2 regions of the Pseudarthrobacter sp. J1763 genome follow, and region 2 is predicted to be linked to the other one. Evidence: predicted binding sites of a transcription regulator. Region 2 holds the regulator's gene; the other holds the start of a gene.
What was found. The regulator Rex, encoded in region 2, represses fermentation and respiration genes when NADH is low (regulators of the CRP and FNR family bind a similar motif). The targets are predictions, from matches to a motif close to CTTGTGAANNNNTTCACAAG.
Positions count from the first base shown of each region.

Region 1: a site for Rex is predicted at 3,669-3,688, ahead of ACQQCD_RS07625 (MarP family serine protease). Genes of this name have one in related genera too.

Region 1 covers NZ_JBNPEN010000006.1:30,394-41,564, reverse strand. The annotation lists gene ACQQCD_RS07650 (transglycosylase domain-containing protein) at 1-1,269, opposite strand, end outside; gene ACQQCD_RS07645 (hypothetical protein) at 1,307-1,462, shown strand; gene ACQQCD_RS07640 (RidA family protein) at 1,462-1,989, shown strand; gene ACQQCD_RS07635 (NUDIX hydrolase) at 2,012-2,923, shown strand; gene ACQQCD_RS07630 (Crp/Fnr family transcriptional regulator) at 2,948-3,625, opposite strand; gene ACQQCD_RS07625 (MarP family serine protease) at 3,797-4,981, shown strand; gene ACQQCD_RS07620 (alpha-galactosidase) at 5,107-7,314, opposite strand; gene ACQQCD_RS07615 (ABC transporter substrate-binding protein) at 7,427-8,779, opposite strand; gene ACQQCD_RS07610 (carbohydrate ABC transporter permease) at 8,837-9,757, opposite strand; gene ACQQCD_RS07605 (carbohydrate ABC transporter permease) at 9,768-10,727, opposite strand; gene ACQQCD_RS07600 (Gfo/Idh/MocA family protein) at 10,917-11,171, shown strand, end outside.
Region 2 covers NZ_JBNPEN010000007.1:175,690-186,860, forward strand. The annotation lists gene ccsB (c-type cytochrome biogenesis protein CcsB) at 1-333, opposite strand, end outside; gene resB (cytochrome c biogenesis protein ResB) at 333-2,072, opposite strand; gene ACQQCD_RS09320 (cytochrome c biogenesis CcdA family protein) at 2,072-2,830, opposite strand; gene ACQQCD_RS09325 (TlpA family protein disulfide reductase) at 2,839-3,474, opposite strand; gene ACQQCD_RS09330 (histidine phosphatase family protein) at 3,477-4,139, opposite strand; gene ACQQCD_RS09335 (YceI family protein) at 4,402-4,968, shown strand; gene ACQQCD_RS09340 (hypothetical protein) at 5,319-6,194, shown strand; gene ACQQCD_RS09345 (redox-sensing transcriptional repressor Rex) at 6,277-6,960, opposite strand; gene ACQQCD_RS09350 (glutaredoxin family protein) at 6,996-7,256, opposite strand; gene ACQQCD_RS09355 (HAD family hydrolase) at 7,379-8,191, shown strand; gene ACQQCD_RS09360 (30S ribosomal protein bS22) at 8,254-8,352, opposite strand; gene ACQQCD_RS09365 (helix-turn-helix domain-containing protein) at 8,535-8,747, opposite strand; gene ACQQCD_RS09370 (3-deoxy-7-phosphoheptulonate synthase) at 8,883-10,034, opposite strand; gene ACQQCD_RS09375 (acetylxylan esterase) at 10,302-11,171, opposite strand, start outside.

The DNA of each region.
Region 1 (11,171 bases), on a different contig from region 2:
CTTCATGGTTGAACCGGGTTGGAAACCACCCGCGCCACCCAAGTCATTGCCATTGGCGTCCTTGCGGTCCACATTGAAGTTGTAGGTGGTGGCAAAGGAGCTCTGGCCAGCGAGCATTCGGGTGTTCTGAGCCATCGAAAGGATTTTGCCGGTACCCGGTTGAACGGTGATCAGCGAAGCGCCCCACTTGTCCGGGTTGCTACCGGCAATGGCGTCTGCCTGTGCTTGGGCCGGTGACTGCAAACGTGGGTCCAGGGTGGTCTTGATGGTCAAACCGCCGCTGTAAACCTTCTTGACGCGATCCTCTTGGGTCGCGCCATAAGCGGGGTTGTTGAGGATGGTGTGCAGGACATAGGCACAGAAGTACTGTGCCTGGGAAGCATAGGCGCAGCCCTGGCGAGGCTGCGTCACCTTGGTGGTAACGGGAGTCTTCACAGCTGCGTCGTAGGCAGCTTTATCGATCTTGCCGTACCGCAACATTGCGGCGAGTACCAAGTCGCGGCGGACTTTGGCGCTTTTCGGGTTGCTGATTGGGTCATAGCCAGAAGGGTTGTTCACCAGACCAGCCAGCAGGGCGGCCTGAGGAAGAGTGAGGTCCTTGGCGGTGGTGCTGAAGAAGTACTTCGAAGCGGCTTCAATGCCGTAAGCGTTGCTGTTAAAGAACACAATGTTCAAATAACCCTCAAGGATCTGGTCCTTGGTCATTTTCTTCTCAAGCGCAATGGCCAGCTTCATCTCGCGAAGCTTGTCACCAACACCCTTATTCACACCGTTGAGTAGAACTTGATCGGTCTTACCTTCAGCTACCAGGGACTCATTGATCACGTTGTTCACGTACTGCTGAGTGATAGTGGAAGCACCCTGCTTCTTACCTTGCGCGGTGCTGACCAACGCACGCAAAATACCAGTGGTATCCACACCGCCGTGCTCGTAGAAGCGGTTGTCCTCGATAGCGATGACCGCGTTCTTAACGAACGGAGACATGTTCTTCAGATCTACCTTGGTCCGGTTCTCCGAATACAAGGAGGCAATCTGCGAGTTGTCAGCTGCCAGGATCTTAGTCACCTGGCCAGGCGGATCAACCGTCAACTCACTGGGCAGAGTGTCAAAGAACTGTATGGAACCGCTCGCCGAACTACCGGTCACCGCAGCGGCAGGGACCAGTAGACCAGCCACCAAGACACCGCAAACAGCACTCACTCCAAGAAAAGCAATAATCTTTCCAAGGACGGTGGCCGTGTCGAATAGTGGGTTCTTACGTTGAGCCATGTTTTAGAGTTTACCGGCAAGGACTACTCTGGTGCTCATGAGCAAATGGGAGTACGCCACTTTTCCGCTAATTACGCACGCCACCAAGCAGATCCTGGATCAATGGGGAGACGATGGTTGGGAACTGGTTCAAGTAGTAACTGGACCCGACGGCAATGGCCTGGTGGCCTACATGAAGCGGGAGAAAGCCTGATGACCGCTGAGGCACAGAACACTGAAACAACAGAGTCAGCAAGCGCTGTGGAGGCCCGCCTTGCCGAGCTGGGAATCACTCTCCCGGGCGTGGCGGCGCCAGTAGCTGCGTACGTGCCGGCAGTTGTGTCCGGCAATTACGTCTACACCTCAGGCCAATTGCCTTTTGTTGACGGCAAGCTGGTAGCCACGGGCAAGGTGTCCTCCGGCACGGAGAGCACCTCCGTCGAAGTGACCGTGTCCCCAGAAGACGCTAAAAACTACGCGGCGATTGCCGCTGTTAACGCCTTGGCAGCTGTTAAGAGTGTCATCGGTGACTTGGACCGGATTACCCGGATTGTTAAGGTGGTTGGCTTTGTTGCCTCCGATCCTTCATTTACCGGGCAGCCCGGTGTGATTAACGGTGCCTCCGAACTCCTTGGTAAAGTCCTCGGCGACGCAGGGCAACATGCTCGCTCCGCCGTCGGCGTTGCCGTTCTTCCCCTCGACGCACCCGTCGAAGTGGAAATCATCGCTGAATTCAGCTGACTCACACTGTTAGGTTCCCGTTGTGCCCCACATCGTCAGACGATTGTTTGAACTGCCCGTCGACCTTGAGGGTGCCGCCCGGAGTTGGCTAGAGCACGGCGAACGCACACCGCGTGCGCCGCGCTTCGCCTCCTCCGTGGTGTTGTTGCGTGATGCAGCCCAAGGCCTAGAAACGTGGCTGGGTTACCGCTCCGGTGGCTCGCCTCTGGGCGTTGTAGCGTTCCCGGGGGGTTCCCTTGAACCCGGCGACCAGGAACCGGTTGCTTGGGCGGGCCCGTCACCGCATCAATGGGCGGACATGATGGGAATGGACGACGCCGGGCTGGCGCGCCGTCACGTACTGGCGGCCATCCGTGAACTTTTTGAAGAGACCGGCGTGTTACTGGCCGGTCAGGACGCTTCCTCCACTGTGGAGGCCAACACCACTGCCGAATGGATGAAGGCGCGCGTGGCTGTGGCCGCTCAAGAAAAGAGCTTCACCGAGCTGCTGAACAAGCGTGGACTGACCGTCCGTACTGACTTGCTCAAACCGCTGGTGAATTGGCTCAGCCCAGACTTTGCGCACCGTCGGTTCAACACCCGCTACTTTGCTGCCACACTGCCCGTGGGACAGCAGCCTTCCTTGCTAGAAGGAAAAGGTGTGTGGGCGCGCTGGGTGTGTGCATCAAAAATTTTGGGGGAGCGGTCCTCCACGGAACTTGGCGATGAAATTGGCCAAGAAAATACCGTGGGCCTCACGCTGGGGCAATTGATGGTGCCCGGCGCCGAGATCATTCTGGAAAAAATCGGTGCTGCCAAGGGATGTATCGCGTACCTGAGCTACAAGCGCAAAACTCACGTCTACCAACCCATTTTGGTGGAAGAAGACGGTGTGCTGATGCTTGAGGTAGAAGCCGCGCATCCTGTTGCCGGCGAACCTCACCGCGAGCGGTAGGTCCCACCGGCAACCAGGTGACTTTTAGCGGGAACGCTGGCGCAAACGCTGCATGTCCAAGATGACCACTGCGCGTGCTTCCAAACGCAACCAGCCGCGCTGCACAAACTCAGCCAGGGCCTTGTTGACCGTCTCACGGGAAGCTCCCACCAGCTGGGCCAACTCTTCCTGGGTGAGCTCGTGAGCAACCAGAACACCATCCGTTGCCGGACGTCCAAAACGGTCAGCCAAGTCCAACAGTGCCTTAGCTACACGGCCAGGAACGTCGGAAAAGACCAAGTCAGAGAGTGAATCGTTGGTACGGCGCAAGCGGCGAGCCAAAGCCTGCAGCAGCTGAGCAGAAACCTCAGGGCGAGTACGCAGCAAGGCGTTCAAGCTGTCATTACGCAATCCGGCCAAGCGCGTCTCAGACACAGCAGTTGCCGTAGCGGTACGGGGGCTCGGATCAAAAAGTGCCATTTCACCAAACAGCTCGCCCGGGCCAAGAATGGCCAGCAAAGACTCGCGTCCGTCCGGTGAAGTACGTCCGAGCTTGACCTTGCCCGAAACGATGAAATACAGCTGATCGCCCTGATCGCCTTCCCGGAAGACGGATGCGCCGCGAGACAAGTCCACCTCGGTGAGCTCGTCCGTCAGCAACCGGAATGCGTCGTCGTCCAGCGTGGCGAACAGTGGTGCGCGGCGAAGTACCTCGATGTCCATGAATTCTCCTTGTAAGTTGGCGCTCCGGCTATTGTTTCAGAATTTTGTGATGAATGTGACGAAGTTGGCATTTGAGCCGCACCATTTTGCTTTGCGTCCAGTCAGAGCACAGCTTCGCATCGGTAGAATAAAGGCCAACGCTGCGCCGGTGCGCTGCATAAAGGAGCTCAAGTGTTCGGTTTGACGGTCTTGGACCTTGCCTTGGTGCTGATGCTCATTTCCTACCTCATTTACGGCCTCCGCAACGGCCTTCTGGTCACAGTTGGTGGGCTCGCTGGCTTCGCCGCAGGCGCGGCGGCCGCCTTTGTGGCCATCCCCTTGGTCAGCGGTTGGGTGACCGACTCCGGGTGGAGGCTCACAGCGATCGTCGCTACCGCCGTCGTACTGATGCTTTTGGGCCACGGACTTGGTACCGCGATTGGCCGCAGTATCCGACGTGCCGTTAAGGTCCAGCCGCTGCGCACCCTTGACCGGCTAGCAGGAGGCGTGGTGAACGTTTCCGTTGCCGCTCTGGTGATGTCCATGCTGGCGTTTAGCGTTGGGCAGCTTGGTGTGCCGCTAGTTTCGGCGCAAATTGCCGATTCCAAAGTGATCCGATTTATTGATTCGGCCACACCAACACCGGTTCAAACAGCACTGGCACAGCTCCGATCCACTGTTATTTCTGACGGGATTCCGCAACTCATTGAGGGTGTTGGGCCGGTGGTTCCGGTCCCTGTTCCGAATGAAAGCACAGACACTCCAGCCCTGAATACCGCAGCGCAATCGGTCCTCAAGATCACCGGAACCGCGTACCAATGCGGTCAAAACCAAACTGGCACGGGTTTTGTTGTAGCCCCTGGCCGGGTGGTCACCAACGCGCACGTAGTGGCGGGCGTCAACGAACCCGTGGTGGCCGTTCCCGGCGGAGGAGCACTGCAAGGCCGAGTGGTCTACTTCGATTCACAACATGATTTGGCAGTGCTGGACGTTGCAGGACTGAATGCTGCACCACTGGCCATGACCAAAAACCTGAGCGCTGGGACTGCTGCTGCCTTCTCCGGTTACCCCCACGGTGGTCCGTTCCAATCCAAACCAGCCTCGGTGCAGGGCATCACCAACGTTTTGGTGCCGGACATTTACGGCAATAACCCCCAAGCCGAACAGATTTACCAAATCTCCGGCGACGTGCAACCGGGAAACTCGGGAGGACCGTTATTGAACAGTGGCGGTCAAGTTGCCGGCGTCGTTTTCGCCAAGGCCAGCAGCAACTCTCCGTTGGGGTTTGCGATCACCATGGATCAGCTGCAACCCGTGGTTGACCAAGCTCCCGGACTGCAAAACACCGTGTCCTCGGGACAGTGCACCAAAAAGTAGCATTTGCTAGGCCGCCTGGCTGGTTTCAGCCAGCTAACTCGCATTTGTTGCTGATCCTGTGTCCCGTGGAACAGCAACTGTCCCGTGGAGCAGCAACAAATGCGAGTTAGGCGGGCCAGTACTAACTAGACGGACGTTGCCTTGATGAGGATTGCCTGCTCTGGGCGCAGCACAGGTAGTGGCAAACCAACTTCGGCAAAGAACGCGCCGCTCGCTGTGAAGCCCTTTCGGTACCAGAGTGGCGGCTCAATCTGAGCGAAAGCGCCGTGGCTCTCTTCAGTATCGCTGGGCAGAAGTGCTTCAACCCGGTACGTGCGCTTCGGATCGAGACCGGGAATTCCTGCCCTGCCAGGTACTTCGGCAGCCAGCGAAGCTAGAGCCACGGCAGCAAAGAGTGCCTGCGATTTGTCTTGGGATACCACACCGTGCAATTGCAGGTTTGGCACACCAAGATCTGCATTTACCCGAACGCCTGAGTGCAACATGCCTCGGTGTTCCTTGTAAATGTTGATCACGCGCTTGAGCACTTGTCGGTCCTCGTTGGAAGCCTGACGGATGTCCCATTCCATACCGAAGTGCCCAAACAATGCAGTGATGGCACGGAAGGCGATGCCGTGAGTGCGCCCCGTGGTGTGAGCTTGGGTAGGCCCAACGTGTGAACCCACCAGCTCCGGCGGCAATACGGACTGGGTCCAGCGTTGTATGGTCTGACGTTCCAGAGCATCGTTGCAATCTGAGGCCCAAACGCGGTCTGTGCGCTGCAAAATGCCTAAGTCCACGCGAGCACCACCCGAGGAGCAAGACTCAATTTCAATGTTGGGGTGGGCCGCTTTGAGCGCATCAAATAAGCGGTAGGCGGCAAGGGTTTGGTGATGAACTGAAGCCCGGCCGTTGTGCCCGTGTTCGGTGTGGTCTCGGTTCTGATCCCACTTGAGGTAGGAAATATTGTTCTCGCTCAGTAAGGCGCTAATCCGTTCAAAAATGTATTGCCACGCCTCTGGGTTCACTAGGTCAATAATGTGCTGGTGGCGCCACTCCATAGGCAAACGGCCACCCTCGGTAAACGGTGTGGAAGAAGGACCAACAATCCACTCAGGGTGCGCGCGGACCACTTCCGAATTAATGTTCACCATCTCCGGTTCAACCCACAGGCCAAATTCCATACCGCGGCTGGTTACGGCATCAATGAGCGGTGTTAGGCCTTCAGGCCACACCGTGCCGTCAACGTACCAGTCGCCCAAACCGGCGTGATCGTCGCGGCGCCCACGGAACCATCCGTCGTCGAGCACAAAACGTTCGACGCCGAGCTCCGCCGCCGATTCTGCCAACTCAATGAGTGGCTCAATCCGGTGATCAAAGTACACGGCTTCCCACGTGTTGAGCACCACAGGACGTGCCTTCCCGGAGCCGCCTTCGGCGCCTTGAGTGCCAACATGGTGAGGGCGGGCGCGGAACCAGTCATAAAATCTCTCCGTCACACCGTCCAGTCCGTGGTCTGAGTACGCGGCATACAGGGTGGGGGTGGTGTATTCAGTGCCTGGGCCGAGCAAAAGCTCACCCGAACCCAAAAGCTCGGAAGCGCCGAGCATCCGCCGGCCATCACCCAAGGAATCGAGGTATTGTTCGTGGTTTCCGGACCAGCCGAAATGTGTCGCCCAAACATTTCCGGAACGGTTAGCGAATCCAGCACTGCCAGCGGCAACCAAGAGAGATGAATCGTGTCCCGTGCGGCCGTGCCGTCCGGAACGAACCCACGTCCCCTGTTCAATGGAACGACGCTGCGGGTGGTTCTCACGGCACCAGCGGCCTGTGAGATCTAAAAGTTCTGTCGCTTGACTCGGTAAAGGGAGCACCAATGCGAGCTCGTCGAGGTTGTAGTCGCTGGTGCCCGTGTTCGTCAGCGTGTGGCACAGTTCCAAGAGCCCACCCACGTTGAGGCGGATCGTGCTTCGGATCTCAAGGCCAGCTTCCGGATCTGCCTGGATGACAACCGCGGAAGTAGCGGAGGCGGGATGACCTGCGGTAGCGCCGGCGTCGGAATATTCTGCCCAGACAATCTGGAACGCCGGAGAGAAGGCAGTGCCGCTTGCGCGGTGACCGCGCAAACCCGGACGGCCCAGCCATCCGGATGACGGCTGAGGGACCAGCCCTGCTACCACAGGCGTGTCAAAGGCCGAGTGGGGGATAGGAGGACGCAGAAGTTCTAGATCCGGCAACACCTCGCCCAAATCGGCGCCCCAATGGACGATCTGGGCTTCGCCCGTGTGGAAGGCGAGTAGGAGGCTAGTACCGGCGGAGCGCAGATATAACGGTCGCGGGTGCGGGGAAACCATGGAGTCTCTTTCAAAAGGAACGTTGTAACAGTCGAGGCAAAGTGGAACGTGGCCCGCCCGCTCACTTTTATGAGCAAGTGGGCGGGCCACGAGAGGTCAAGCGGTGAAACTACTACTTGGCGAACAGTTCGTTAACCTGATCGTTAGCAGCAGTCAGTGAACTCGCCGGCTCCTTGCCAGAAACCACTGCATCCATTGCGGGCTTCAAAATACCGGAGACTTTTGCGGCGTTATCGGTGATGGGCAACAGGAACGTGGTTTTGTCCTTGACGTGCTGGGTGAAGGCACTAACGTCAGTGCCCTTAGCCTTGAATGCTGCCGCTGCCTTATCCGAGGAGGTCTTGATGGCCGGGAAGACTACAGCCTTGCTGGCTACAACATCCTGGCAATCTGAACTGGCCAAGTATTCAACCCATTTAATGGCGGCTTCCTTCTTTTTGGTGCCAGCCCAGACAGAGTCAGCGAGGCCGTTGAACATCGAGGAACGTTTGCCATCTACACCGATCGGGGTGGGCGCAATTCCCGTCTCGATTCCCTTGTAGCTGGTGTATTGTCCGGTCATCCACGAACCATTGGCGTTAATGGCGGCCTTGCCGGCTCCGAAGTTATCCGAAGTGCTGGCGCCAATGGTGGTTTCTAGCTTGGGCATAAAGCCTTTTGTTGCCAAGCCGGACCACCAAGCGATGGTGTCCTGAATGCGCTTGTCATCGTAGTTGTAGTGGGTGCCCCAAGGGTTCTTGTCAGTGGTGGTCCAACCCGTCGTTGCCGCGAGGAAGCTCCACTGAGTTTGACCAGCATTCTCGGCGCCAGAGCCGGAAAGCCCCATGCCGTAAACGGCAACATTGTTTTTGTCGAAGCCGGCCTCGTCGCCTCGTTTACCGCTCTTGTCCACGGTCAAGTGGGCAATGGCCTTCTCATAGGTACCGCCATCGGTGGGGTTCCACGTCAGTGATGCCATTTGCTCAGCTGTGAGCCCGGCTGCGGCAGTCATTTTCTTGTTGTAGAACAAGCCAACGGTGTCCCAGTCTTTGGGGAGACCATAGCGCTTGCCGTCCTGGCCTACCCACAGATCTGCCAGGCCCTCGTTGTACTTGGTGAGGTCAACTTTGTCAGCGGCTACAGCGTCATCGAGTGCCACAAGCTGCTTGGTCTTAACGAATTCCGGGTACTTGCCCAGATGGTTTGTGAAAACATCGGGGGCGGTACCGGAGGCCATACCGTTGGTGAGTTTGCCCCAGTAGTCATCCCAGCCAGTTTGGGTAATCTTCACTGTGACATCTGGGTTGGCCTTGGTGAAGTCAGCAGCGCACTGTTTGTAGGCCGGGAGCTGGTTGGCGTCCCAGAGCCAGTAGCTGACTTCACCTTTAGCGCTATCCGTGCTGCCGCTACTACCGCCGCCACATGCGGAGAGAGCAAGAGCTGCAGCTACAGCAACGGCGACGGTGCCGAGTACTTTATTTTTGATCACTTTGAGTCCTTAAGGTGTGCGATTTTTTTACTGTGGGTCGGGAATAGAAAGTAGTTATTTGGTTCCGCTGAAGCCGATCGAGTTCACAATTTTCTTGCCAAAGATCGAGAACAAAATCAGCACAGGTGTTGCCGAAACGAGAGTGGCGGCCATCAGGCCGGACCAGTCGGGGGATCCTTGCGGGGACTGAGACTTGAAAACACCCAGGCCCACGGTTAGCACTCGAGTGTCCTCGGTGGTGCCCACCAACAGTGGCCAGAAGTATTCGTTCCACTGACCCATAAATGTCAGCAAGGCCAGAGTGGCCAGCGGTGCTGCGGCGTTCGGCAACACGATCTGGAAGAACATTCGGAAGTGCTTTGCACCGTCCAACATGGCTGCCTCTTCAACTTCACGAGACATATTCAGAAAGAACTGGCGCATAAAGAAGATGGCGAACGGTGTCATAAAGAGGTATGGCAGTACCAAACCCAGCATGGTGTTGAGCAGGCCTAGGTTCTTTACCAAAAGGAAGTTGGGTAGCGCCGTGAAGATCGGTGGAACCAGCATGGTGGCCAGGAAGAGTGAGAACACAAAGTCCCTGCCCTTCCACCGCAAACGGGAGAAAGCATAGGCTGCGAGGGAGCTGAAGAAAACAGCCGCCGCGGTGGTGACAGTGGAGAAAAGTAGCGAGTTCCAGAGGTACTGCCAAAAATTGATGGACGCTCCGGAGCCACCTTCAGCGATTGCTTCTTCCGCGGACTGCAAGCCGAAGACTCGTTTGAATGCGCCTAAGTTGAAGTCTGCTGGCAAGAGGCTTGCCGAGTTGGCGGCGAGCGAGCCATTGGTGGACAGTGCCGTGCGGATGACCCAGTAGAAAGGCAATACACTGACCGCTACTGCGATGCCCAGAAGTACCCACAGGCCTGCGGTGCGCCAGCTAAACGGTTTTTTACGACGGCGGATCGCCGTTTTGGAGGATGTAGCAGTTGTCATGGGAGTGTCCTTAGTCCAGGTCTGACTGGTTGCCACGGAGGAACTTCATCTGGATAAAGGCAACGATGGCGAGGATAACGAAGAGGATGACGGCGAGCGCGGAACCGTAGCCGAAGTCTTGCTCGTTGAAAGCGCGCTGGAAGATGTAGAACTGGAGTACGCGGGTGGCGTTGACGGGGCCGCCGGCGGTGGTGACGGCAACGGTGTCAAAGACCTGGAAGGAGCCGATCACTGTTACTACCAGGACTAGAACCAAAACGGGGCGCAAGAGTGGCATCGTGATCCGCCAGAACGTACTCCACGCTTTGGATCCGTCTATGCTGGCTGCCTCGTAAACCGTGGCAGGGATAGCTTGAAGCCCGGCGAAAATCAACAGGGCCGTGTAGCCCATGTGCCGCCATGTATTGATGAGCGCTTGGGTAGGGATGGCCCATTGCTCACTTCCGAAGAAGGCGACGCGGGGCAGGCCCAGCCATTCGATGATCTGGTTGATGATGCCGATTTGGTAGTCCAGCATCCAGAACCACAAGAGCGCTGCGATGACGTTCGCCATCAGGTAGGGCATAAGGAGTGCCCCGCGAATAATGGTGGATTTGGCCACCCGCTGCATCAAGATGGCTAACCCCAAGGCGAGCCCGGTTTGGAGCACGATGTTGATCAGGACGTACTCTCCGGTGACCTTCAGTGCGTTCCAGAACAGCGGGTCCCTAGAGATCTTTTCGTAGTTTTTGGTGCCAATCCACGTGGGATCTCCCAGGATGCTGTACTCCGTGAAGCTGAGGTAGATACCTCGAATGGTGGGGACCAAGTAGAAGAGGATCAGGCCGATCATTGCCGGGGCGATGAAAACCAGAGCGATCTTGAGGTCGCCCAGTCCACGGAAATCCGCCTGACGGCTGGCCCGTTTACGGGGTTTCTTGAAGTCGCCAGCCGCGTGCCCGGGGGCAGGCTGTTTGCTGAGTGTGGTCATCGTTGACCTTTCGGGGATGTGATGTTTCTAACAACTCCCGGTGAATCTACACGAGTAGATTTGTTGTCGTCAAGAACGATTGTGAATATTTGTGAGTATTTCTTCTAGTTTGGTTGTTTTGATTGACTCGAGTAGATCCCCCTGAAACACTGGGCTATCGGATTCCTCGAGCCTCTAAAAGGAAAAACAATGACGTTTTCAATCGGTGTAGTCGGCGTGGGCCAGTTCGGCGGACACTTTGCCCATCTCTTTAAGCTCCACCCTGGTGTTACCAAGGTCTACGCGGTGGACTCGTTGCCTGAACGTGCAAGCGAAGCACAAGCGACGTGGGGCCTAGACGGAACCATGGCCAGCTTCGAAGAATTGCTGGCCTCCGACGTCGATGCTGTCGCCATCTTTACACAACGGTGGACTCATGGACCCCTGGTAGTCCAAGCTCTGCGC
Region 2 (11,171 bases):
GGCAACGGCGGCACGTGCAGCAGCACGCCTGCCGCTACGGTACTTCATGTCGCCATTGGCGGTGACGGCGCTCGCAACGGAGGACGACGACGAAGCGCCACGTCCCGTCGTCGTACCGGCAGAAGCTGGCGTAGCGGCCGCTGCACCTGCACCCACCAAAGCAAGGTCGCGCTCTTGCGGCGCTGCAGCTGGCTGCGCTTCAGCCGCGCGCAGAGATTTGCTGCTCGAGGCGAGGTCCCACGCGAAAGCGATAAACGCCACCGTGTAGGTCGCTGCCGCGAGGAGCATAAAAAGTTCGCTGTATTGACCAAGGGTTTGGTTGAGCGCGGGCATTAGCTGTCCTTCTTTTCTTCAGGTGTTGTAGCTGGGGAGACTACGTCCAAGCGGACATTATCCTCCTCTTTGGTGGGAGCAGGCTGGGAAGAATCCAGAGCCCATTCCTGTACCAGCATTTGACGTACCGCCGAGGCTTCTTTCGCCAGGTTGTGGTCCTCGCCGCGGGCCAAAAGGCCGTACTCCACCATGGTGCGTCCGTCAGCAGCAGTTCCGGTGCGAACCCATGCGCGACGGCGCCCCACGTAGAGCGAGGTGACAAGCCCGGCGATGGCGATCAGCGCAAAAATGAGCGCCGGGACCTGGCCCGGGTTGTTGTGAATATCCAAGGCGATGTACCGCTTGAGGCCATCAAAACTGATGCTGCCCTTGCCCTCGGGAAGTTTGTAGGTCTTCCCCGGATCCAGCACAATACCGCCGGCGGGAAGATCGCGACCGTTAAGTTGCTTGAGGTTCTTGACGTCCAAGTTGTAGACGTTTTGCGGGGAACCAGAGTCAAGCCCCAAGTCCCCGTAGTAAGAGTTCAGGCTCAATTGCGGTTTGAGCGGATCAGGATCAGCGCTAAAGGAAACACCATCAGCGCTTTTGTCCACTGTTGGCAAGAAGAACCCAACAAATCCCAGTTGAGACGGGGAAGCGTCCGGGACCTTGATGACCACAGTTGAGGTGAACACACTGTCCGTGGGGATGGTCTGTACGGGACCTTGGAAAGCGATTTTTCCGGTACCGTCCCGCACGGTGATGACCGGGGCGTAGCCATTACCCACCAGGTAAACGTTGGTTCCACCCAGGGATACCGGATCGTTGACCTTCAAGATCTGCTCTTTTGGCTCCGCAGTGGGGCTGTCCTTGGTGGTGAGAGTGGCCTTGAAGTCCAGCGGCTGACCAAATTGTTTGACTGATTCGCGGTCAAAACGGACCTCAAACTTGTCCAGAGTCACTGAGTAAGGCGAAAGCTGTGAGGATTGGAAGTTGGTGCCGGGGCTGAACTGGTCGTACCCAACTAGGGTGTTAACGAAGGTGTCACCCTCCACCAAGGTCCGCTGACCGCTGTAGCCAAAAAGCCCACCGATGGCCACGGAGACCAAAACACCAATCAGCGAAGTGTGAAAAACCAGGTTTCCCACTTCGCGAATCATGCCGCGTTCAGCACCAATGGAGGGGCGTTCACCATCGGCATCGCGGATGTCAACGCGGTAGCCGCGCTTTTTGAGCAGCCGCCCCGCATCAGCAATAGCGTCCGACGCAGATACACCCTGTGCTGCGGGGATCACCATAGTGCCGTATTCAGGCAGCCGTGAAAGACGTTTTGGGGTACGCGGCGGTTGGGAGCGCATGGCCTTGTAGTGGGCTTTGGCGCGTGGAACAACGCAGCCAATCAAGGAGACAAACAGCAGAATGTAGATGGCGGAGAACCACGCCGAGGAGTACACATCAAAGAGCTGCAATTTATCCAGCAGCGGCCCGTAGTCCTTGTGAGTTTTCAGGTACTGGGTGACCACTGAAGGATTGGCCGGGCGCTGGGGAAACAAGGAACCCGGAACTGCGGCAACAGCGAGTAGCAGCAACAAAAACAAAGCGGTACGCATGCTGGTCAGCTGTGTCCACGCCCAGCGGAGCATGCCCAAAGCGCCCAGTGCCGGTTGGGCTGCGGTGCGGCGCGCATCTGCAACGGTTTTGACCGGCGTTGTTGCTTCCGGCTGGGGGTCCTTTTTACTGTTCTTCACTGGCTCGCTCATCAGATGGGTAACTTCACTTCGTTTTGGAACCAAGACTGTAATTCTGCGGTCCAGTGTCCCCACACACCGGTGACCATCAACATGCCGAGCAAAATCAGCACCACACCGCCAATTCGTTGGATGGCCAAGCGATGGCGCCGGAAGAAGTTCATTACTCCCATGCCACGGCGAACCATCAGTGCGATCACCAAAAAGGGAATGCCCAGGCCAAGGCTATAGACAAAAGCTAGGAATGCGCCCTTAGCCGCGGAAGATCCCCCGGAGAGGCTCAAGAGCTGGACGGCGGAATAGGTTGGCCCAATACAGGGAGCCCAGCCCAGTCCGAAGGTCATCCCAAGAATGGGGGCACCCCAGAGGCCTGCCGGGGGTTTGCGGTGAATCTTGGCGTCCTGTTGGAACCAGCTGAAGCCGCCCATAAAAATGACACCCATCAGCACCACCACTAGGCCCAGTATTTGGGTGACCCAATCAAATTTTCCGCCGGAAATCAGCACACCTAGCTGACCAAAGGCTCCACCTAGGAGGACAAAAATCACAGAGAAGCCCAGCACAAACAAACCAATACCGGCGAACATCCGGCCGCGTTTGCGCTGTTCCAGGTCCACTCCGCTGAGGCCCGTAACGTAGCCCAAATATCCGGGCACCAACGGCAAAACACACGGGGATAGGAAGGAAACCAACCCGGCCAGCAGTGCCACCGGGATAGCCAGAAGGAGTGAGCCGTTAAGGATCGTTTCGGCAAAGGGGTTGTTAGTCACTGAGGAACTTACTCGGCCACTGCACTGGAGATCAGCGAACGCAAGGTGCCTTCTTCAAGCCGGCCCAAAATGCGTGCTGCAACTTTGCCTTGTTTGTCGAAAACCAGCGTGGTGGGTACAGCCTTGGGCGGAACTTCCTTGGCCAGAGCCAGCAGCATACCGCTGTCCATTTTGACGCTAAAAGTTGGGTAGTCCAGCTTAAACGTCTTCTCAAATGCCTCGGCAGTGGCGCGTTCATCGCTGAGGTTTACGCCGTAGAACTCAACACCCTTGGGCTTGAATTCTTGGTGCAGCGTCCGCAATGACGGTGCTTCAACCCGGCATGGTGCGCAAGCTGCGTACCAGAAGTTCATCACCACAACTTTGCCCAAGAGATCCTTTGACGGGACCTTGGTGCCGTCAAAAAGGACTCCGGTGAAGTCAACGGCTGCTTTGCGGTCGTTTTTGTTGTACTCGGAGACTGAACCATCCCCTGCAATGTAGTTTTTATTGTCACCGGCGCGTGCTTGCTGCGCGAGAGAGTCGTCAGAGCTGCAGGCGGAGAGCGCCACGGCGCCCACCATCCCGGTTGCGGCCACGCCTGCCATTGAAAACAGTTTGCGGCGGCTGAGGCTTCGTGCTGATTGAGCGATATTCTGGTCCATCCCTAGGCTCCCGGGGTACTTGAGGCGCCAGGCAAAAGTGCGGCTGCCGGCTCGGAATAGCGGACGTCAACAATCTGATCGTCCTCAAAAACTAATGACGTCAGCGAAGTCAGTGTGCATTCGCGATTGCGCGGATCGTGCCACAAACGTTTTCCCTCGGCGCTGAGGCGAGTGGCCCAGATCGGTAATTGATGGCTGACCAGAATCGCTTCGGCACCTTCGCCACCCAACTCCAATGCCCGACGTCGTGCATCACCTACCGCTGCCAGCACGCGGTCCGCTTGCGCTTGGTACGGTTCGCCCCAAGACGGCCGCAACGGGTTGCGGAACTTTGCCCAGTGCCGCGGATGCATCAGTTCCTTTTTGGAGACTTTAAGTCCTTCGAAGGAGTTCTCCGCTTCGATGATGCGCGGTTCAGTGTTGATGGGAAGGTTGAGCGCTTCCGCGGTGGGCTGCGCGGTTTCTTGGGCCCGGGTCAGCGGTGAAGCGCCAAGGTAAACAATGTTGGCCCCGGCCTCGCGTTGCGCCAAAAAGTGGCTCGCAAGCGTCTGCGCCATCTCTTGACCCAGTGCGGAGAGGTGGAATTCAGGAAGGCGACCGTACAGCACACCGGTGGGGTTAAAAACCTCGCCATGGCGCAGCAGATGGACTATTGCTTGGGGCATGTGTACCAGTTTCTCAAAGGTGGAGGGTATCCGACGAATCGGGCAGCAAAATTTCTACGAACAGTAGAAGTTGAGAAATTTTAAAAAAGTTTCGTAACTCGGGAATGAAACATGCAAATGCATGTTTATACTGGGTACAGCAGTTAGTTGAGGCTTCAATCAAACTCGGATCTTCCTCTGGTACATTTCAGAACGGCAGCCCTCCGGGTTGAAGCAGCAAGCTAATGATCAGACTTCCCTTTCAACACACAGGAGAAATACCATGACCATCCCCGCAAACATCACCGCCGGCACCTGGACTCTTGACGGATCCCACAGCGAAGTTGGCTTTGTTGTCCGCCACGCAGGCATTTCCAAGGTTCGCGGCAAGTTCAACGAAGTAGAAGCAACCGCCACGGTTGGTTCCACCGTTGCAGACACCACCGTCAATGCAGTCATCAAGTCAGCTAGCTTCGATTCGGGCGACGCTAACCGCGACGGCCACGTTAAGAGCGCTGACTTCTTCGACGTCGAGGTGTTCCCGGAATTGACCTTCGTTTCCACCGAAATCTCCGGTGACGGCGAAGACTACAAGCTCACCGGCGACCTCACCATCAAGGGCATCACCCAGCCGGTAACCTTCGACGTTGAGTTCGCAGGAACCGCTGTTGACCCGTTCGGCAACACCCGCGCTGGCTTCTCCGGCAAGACCGTTATCTCCCGTAAAGACTTCGGCCTGACCTGGAACGCAGCTCTCGAGACCGGTGGCGTTTTGGTCAGCGACAAGGTGACCATCACCCTCGAGCTCTCCTTCATCGCTCCAGCAGCTGAAGCAGCCGCTGCAGAGTAATAACTCTGCGTCATAACGCAGTACGCGGTAGTTACTGCCGCTGAATTACTCCCGCTCAAAAGTGGGGCGCGTCTTGGTCTAAGGGCCGGGATGCGCCCCACTTTTTTGTTAATTGCTCCCTGTTTTGTTTCCTGTTTACTCTCTAGCTGGTGGCGCAGTCGAGGGTTACATGGCTCCCACAAAGGACCCCGACGTCACACTAGGCAACATTGAGGGCTGAACTACCCATAGATTTCGGCACAAATTTCCTTGCCATAAGCCTCACTCACGGTACGGTGGAATGAATGCCGGCCACCGGGGCCTCCGGTTGCGGGCGGCACGTCACTGACGCCTACACCTAAGGAAGCGCAATGAGTAACCCTCCCGTCCCTCCGGTCAACCCGGAACAGCCATCGTCCGGTGAAGAACAGCCGAGGTTTGGCGAACGCACCCCTCAGCAGGGCCAGCCGCAGCAGCCCCAGTATGGCGCACCCCAGCAGGGCCAGCCTCAGTATGGCCAGCAGAGTCAGCCGGGCCAGCCGCAATACGGTGCACCTCAACAGCCCCAGTTTGGGCAGCAGAGCCAGCAGCCGCAGCACGGCGCACCCTCAGCGCCGCAATACGGCGCACCGCAACAGAGCCAGCATGGCGCTCCACAGTACGGAACGCCGTCGGCTCCTCAGTACGGTGCCGGGCAGCAGAACCAGTACGGTGCCCCACAGCAGTATGGCCAGCCGGGTCAGCAGGCCGCTTGGCCTAGCGCAGCAACGTCCGGAGCCGCAACTGGCACCAAGGGCCCCGTGCCGCAGAAAGTGAATCTGGCATTCTGGCTGATCATCGCTGCTGGAGTGCTCTCACTGATTGGCGCGATCGTTGCCGGGGCAAGTGCCAATACCGCTGCTGGCCGGGAAGCATTGGCCAATCAAATGGGTGCACAGGGTGACCCGGAAACCATCAACAGCGTGCTGAGCGCTGTGGCTCCCATGTTGATCGTTTTTGGGATCATTGGTCTGGGCCTGTACGTTCTGGTGGCCTTTTTTGTCCGCAAGGGCGCTAACTGGGCGCGTATCTTGGGCACCGTATTCGCAGTGCTTTCCTTGAGCTACCTCGGCAGTGGCTTGATCTACATACTGTCCATGGTCTTGGGTATCGCTGCGATTGTACTTATCTGGTTGAAGGACTCAGCACCGTGGTTCCGTAAGCAGCAGCCGTACACCACCAACTTCTCCAACCCCTACGGCCAGTAGTTCAACAAGCCAGTAACTCAACAACTCAACAAGCCAGAGCAACGCATTACGCACCAAGGGCGCAGCCCCTGCGGCGAGTTAATTACTCGTCCGGGGTCTGCGTCCTTTGTGCGTGGTAAGCCAAAATCTGTAGCTCGGTGGCCATGTCCACCTTGCGCAGGTTGACGTCCTCAGGGACTTGGAGCATCACGGGAGCAAAGCTCAAAATGCTCCGAATCCCGGCATCGATCACGCGATTGCAGACCTCCTGCGCCACGGCAGCAGGCAATGCGAGGACCGCCATGTTGGCACCGGTTTTACGAATCACTGCGTCCAGATCAGCAACATCACTCACACGTAGCCAACCCACCTCGTTACCCACCAGCATCTGGTCAGCATCAAAAATTGCCACTACATCAAAGCCCCGCGATTCAAAACCGCCATACCTAGCCAGCGCACGGCCCAGGTTACCTGCACCAACGATGGCGACCTTCCAGTCCAAAGTGAGCCCCAAAGCCAAAGCGATCTGCCGGTTCAGGTACTGAACCTCATAGCCCACACCGCGCGTTCCGTAGGATCCAATATAGGAAAGGTCCTTGCGGAGTGTGGTGGAGCTGACCCCGGAGGCTTCGGCGAGCGCCTCGGAGGAAACGCGCTCAACACCCTCGCCGGTGAGGCTATTGAGGGCCCGTAAATACAAGGTGAGCCTCGCAACGGCTGCAGCCGGAATGTGGCGGGCGGAAGATTCGGCCTTGCCCGGCTCGGGTACTGATTCCAGCGAGGTCACGCGTTGCTCCATCGGTTAGACATGTCAAAAACACTCTAGTCGGCTTGAGTCATCGCCTTGTCCAGCGTTTTACGCAGGCGCACCGGGTCGATCTTCCAAAAGTCGCGCTGCACCCCGTCTACCAAGACCACCGGCACTTCCTCGGCGAATCGCGCCCGCAGTGTGTCGTCGTCGTCAATTAACTGTTCAGCCCACGCGATTCCCGCGTCTGCAGCAACGCTGGCAACGGTTTCCCGTGCCGCATCGCACAAGTGACACTGACTTTTGGTGACCAGCACCAGCTCCGGAATGTGCATGGTTCAACGTTACTCACATCTTGGAACGTGCACGCACCAGCCCGCGACAGTCCATCGAGTACCGGCAGTTCCGGGCGGGTTGCGCCTACACGATCAGCCCGGCGAATGACTAGACTCGTAATATGCCTCAGCAGAATACCGAGAGCACGGAGGGCACGAACCTCACTGCTGCTCACCTCAGCGAGGCCGCATTTTTTGATGTTGATAACACCCTCATGAAGGGCGCCAGCCTCTTTCATGTGGCCCGAAAAATGTACGAACGCAAAGCGTTCACCTTGCGCCAGGCCGCGGGTTTTGCGTGGAAGCAGTTCAAATTTGTGACGCGCGGGGAAAATCTTCAAGACGTTGAAGCTGTTCGAGATTCCGCACTGGTTTTGGCTGCAGGAATTCTGGTCACGGACATCGAGGCGCTTGGCAACGAGGTCTACGACGAGATGATCGCCTCTCGCATCTGGCCAGGCGCCAAAGCCCTCGCGGAACAGCACTTACGCGTAGGACGCAGGGTGTGGTTGGTCACGGCCACCCCCGTAGAAGTGGCCACGGTCATTTCTGACCGGCTTGGCCTCACCGGTGCCTTAGGAACCGTGGGTGAAGTTTCCGAGGGCGCTTACACTGGCCGGCTTGTAGGGGACATTTTGCACGGTCCAGCCAAAGCATTGGCTGCCCGTGACTTGGCAGAACGCGAAGGCTTAGACCTCAAAAAGTGCTGGGCCTACAGCGATTCCCACAATGACATTCCGCTGTTGTCCTTGGTGGGGCACCCGGTAGCGATCAACCCTGACGCCAAACTGCGCCGCCACGCAAAGGACAACAACTGGCCGGTTTATGACTTCCGCTCGGGCCGCCGTGCAGCCACCGTGGGACTCAAAGCCGCAACCGTGGGCGGGGCGATTTACGGTTTGTGGCGAGGCTTCGCCAAGTTCCGGGCCAAGTAGGCACACTAAATAAAAAGCCCGCCACATCAGTGGCGGGCTTTTTCACGCTATGGGAAGTATTTCTACTTCTTATTGCGACGCTGGTGGCGGGTCTTACGAAGCAACTTGCGGTGCTTCTTCTTGGCCATACGCTTGCGACGCTTCTTGATTACTGAACCCACGAAAGTTCCTCACACACTAGATGCCAGTAGCTTTCCGTTGTGTCTCGAACGGTAAAACCGCAACGATGCACAGGGCAGAAACAACTGACAGATTCTTACGATGACGTAAAACGTTCCTTAACAGGGTACCGCCTTCTGGGGGACTCCGTTGACCGGATGCCCCTCCGTGCGCAGTTTCCCGCTTAGGCGGTGGCTGATTGGCCGTCCACTACTGCCGTCTTTAAATACTGTTCGACGGCGGCTTCCGGAACCCGGTATGAGCGCCCAAAGCGCACAGCGGGCATTTCGCCGGAGTGGACCAAGCGATACACGGTCATTTTGGACACACGCATAACCTCCGCCACCTCGGCGACAGTGAGAAAATGCGCGTTAGAGAAGTTGGCCTCTTGGGACATTACCTTCCGAATCCTTTGCTCATAGCGGAGTGCGACCGACAAATGAATAACCCCCCATGGCGGTGTGCCGCTACCGAGCCATCAAACAACCATGTGCTAGATACTCTAGATGCTTATGGGGCCAATGTGAAAGTCCTAGTTACTCGCGGTGGATAAACGACGCTGCCGTGCTGAGGCTGCCAATTGTGCGAAGACGTCGGTGGTCACTTCCCAATCCATGCAGGCATCTGTCACGCTCTGCCCGTACACAAGATCGTCTGCCCCGGCAGCGTGGGCTGCTACGTCTAGATTCTGCGCTCCGCCTACCAAGAAACTCTCCAACATCACGCCAGCAATCGCATCCGCTGAACTGTTGAGGCCCACCTCTTCAAGCTGGGCGCCCAGCTCAAAGGCCACCTCAGCCTGGCGGTGGTGGCTCTTGCCGCTATTGGCGTGGCTCGCGTCCACAACCAAGCGCGGGTTTTGCTTTTTACCGGCCAGTTTCTGGCTGGCATTCAGGACCTGCTCGGCGGAGTAGTTGGGCCCACCACGTCCACCACGCAAAATCACGTGAGTGTCAGGGTTACCGGCAGTTGCCACCAGCGAGGCCCGGCCTTCACCGTCAATACCCAAGAACTGCTGTGCGGCCCCTGCGGCGGCACAAGCGTCGATCGCCACCTGCAGGTCGCCGTCGGTCCCGTTTTTGAATCCGACTGGCATTGACAGTCCGGAGGCGAGCTGGCGGTGAATCTGACTCTCGGTGGTGCGGGCACCAATAGCACCCCACGAGACCAGATCAGCCATGTACTGCGGGCTGATCGGCTCAAGGAATTCGGTGGCGGTGGGGATACCGAGGGCTGTAACTTCCTGCAAGAATTTCCGGGCCGCGCGCAAGCCATCGGCAATGTTGTGGCTACCATCTAGGTGCGGATCATTGATCAGGCCCTTCCAACCCACCGTGGTTCGCGGCTTCTCGAAGTATGTGCGCATCACAATGAGCAACTCGTCTTTGTGCTTTTCAGCTTGGCTGACCAAACGGCGAGCGTATTCGAGGCCGGCCTGGGGATCGTGAATGGAGCACGGACCCACAATGACCAAAAGCCGGTGGTCAACCCCGTCCATAATGGCGCGGATTTCTTCACGGCCGCGTTCGACAACGGAAATCGCCGCCGCATCCAGCGGCAGTTCGGTGATCATCTCGGCAGGTGTGGGCAGCGGGGTGAATTGACCCACGCGCAGATCATTGGTGCCGTGTTTGGTTGCGGGCGTTTCAGCTGCCGGTTTGTCAGTGGCTGAGGCGGTGTTCATGATGGCTCCGATTCAAGGGGGAAGCGGGCCCCTTTTCAGAACCCGCCGGATACGGCGAAGGGCAGAGAATCATCTCTGCCCTGTTGGCTCTGAAGGAAAGTTGAATGCGTGTCAGTTAGACGCGGGCCCCTCCAGAGCCAACGAAAAATACGCATACCAACGGTTTGTCATGCCAAGACCATAACCATGAACATCGCCGCGTGCAAAATCACGATCAACAGATGGGCGTGATCTTGCACCCAGTGTGGTGTGGCAGCACGGTGCCGCTTAAAGGGTTTGCAAGAAGTCGAGCTGCTTGACCCAGTGGTGTTCTTGGCCGCCCTCGTGATTGTTGAAGCGGTACACCTCGATCGCTTTGCGCACATCACCGGACTTCTCGCCGTACGCGTTGTAACTCGCGAACACGGTGGATGGTGGGCACACATCGTCAGCCAGTGCCACCGAATACAGCACCGGAGTCTGGGCCCGGGCCGCAAAGTGAACACCGTCAAAGTAGTTGAGCACTTTCAAAATGCCTTCATACTTCTCGCGGTGGCGCGAGAGGAAAGCAAAAATGTCCGGGTACGGGCCTTTCGCTGCGGTATCTATCGCTCGCGGGAAGTCCTGCAAAAAGGGGACGTCAGGCAATACGCCAATAACGCCGTCGAGCCTTCCGGCCACTAGGCCTGCTACCGCGAGGCTGATGCCACCACCCTGACTAATGCCGTTGAGCACAATCCGGTGAGGGTCCACAGCGGGGTGCCTTTGGACGGCTTGAACGGCGCGGAACCCATCCACAAAAAGACGCCGGTAGTAGTAGTCCTCGCGGCTGTTGATCCCGCGAGTCATCAGGCCGGCGTAGGCCACACCGCCAGCCGAAGGGTGCGGATCAGGCGTCTCACCAAAACTGCCACCAAAACCTTGGCCGCGAGTGTCCATAACAAAGTGCGCGTAACCGGCCTGGGCCCAACGGTTGCCTTGGTTAGGCAAACTCCGGCCACCCGAATAGCCCAGATACTCCACCACGGCAGGAAGCTTTTTGCCCGGTTCTCGGTGAGCCGGCAAGTGCAGCCAGCCCTTAATTGGTGCACCGCCAAAGCCTGCAAATGTGACGTCAAATGTCTCGATCACAGCCAGACGATTGTTCACAGGTTCAAA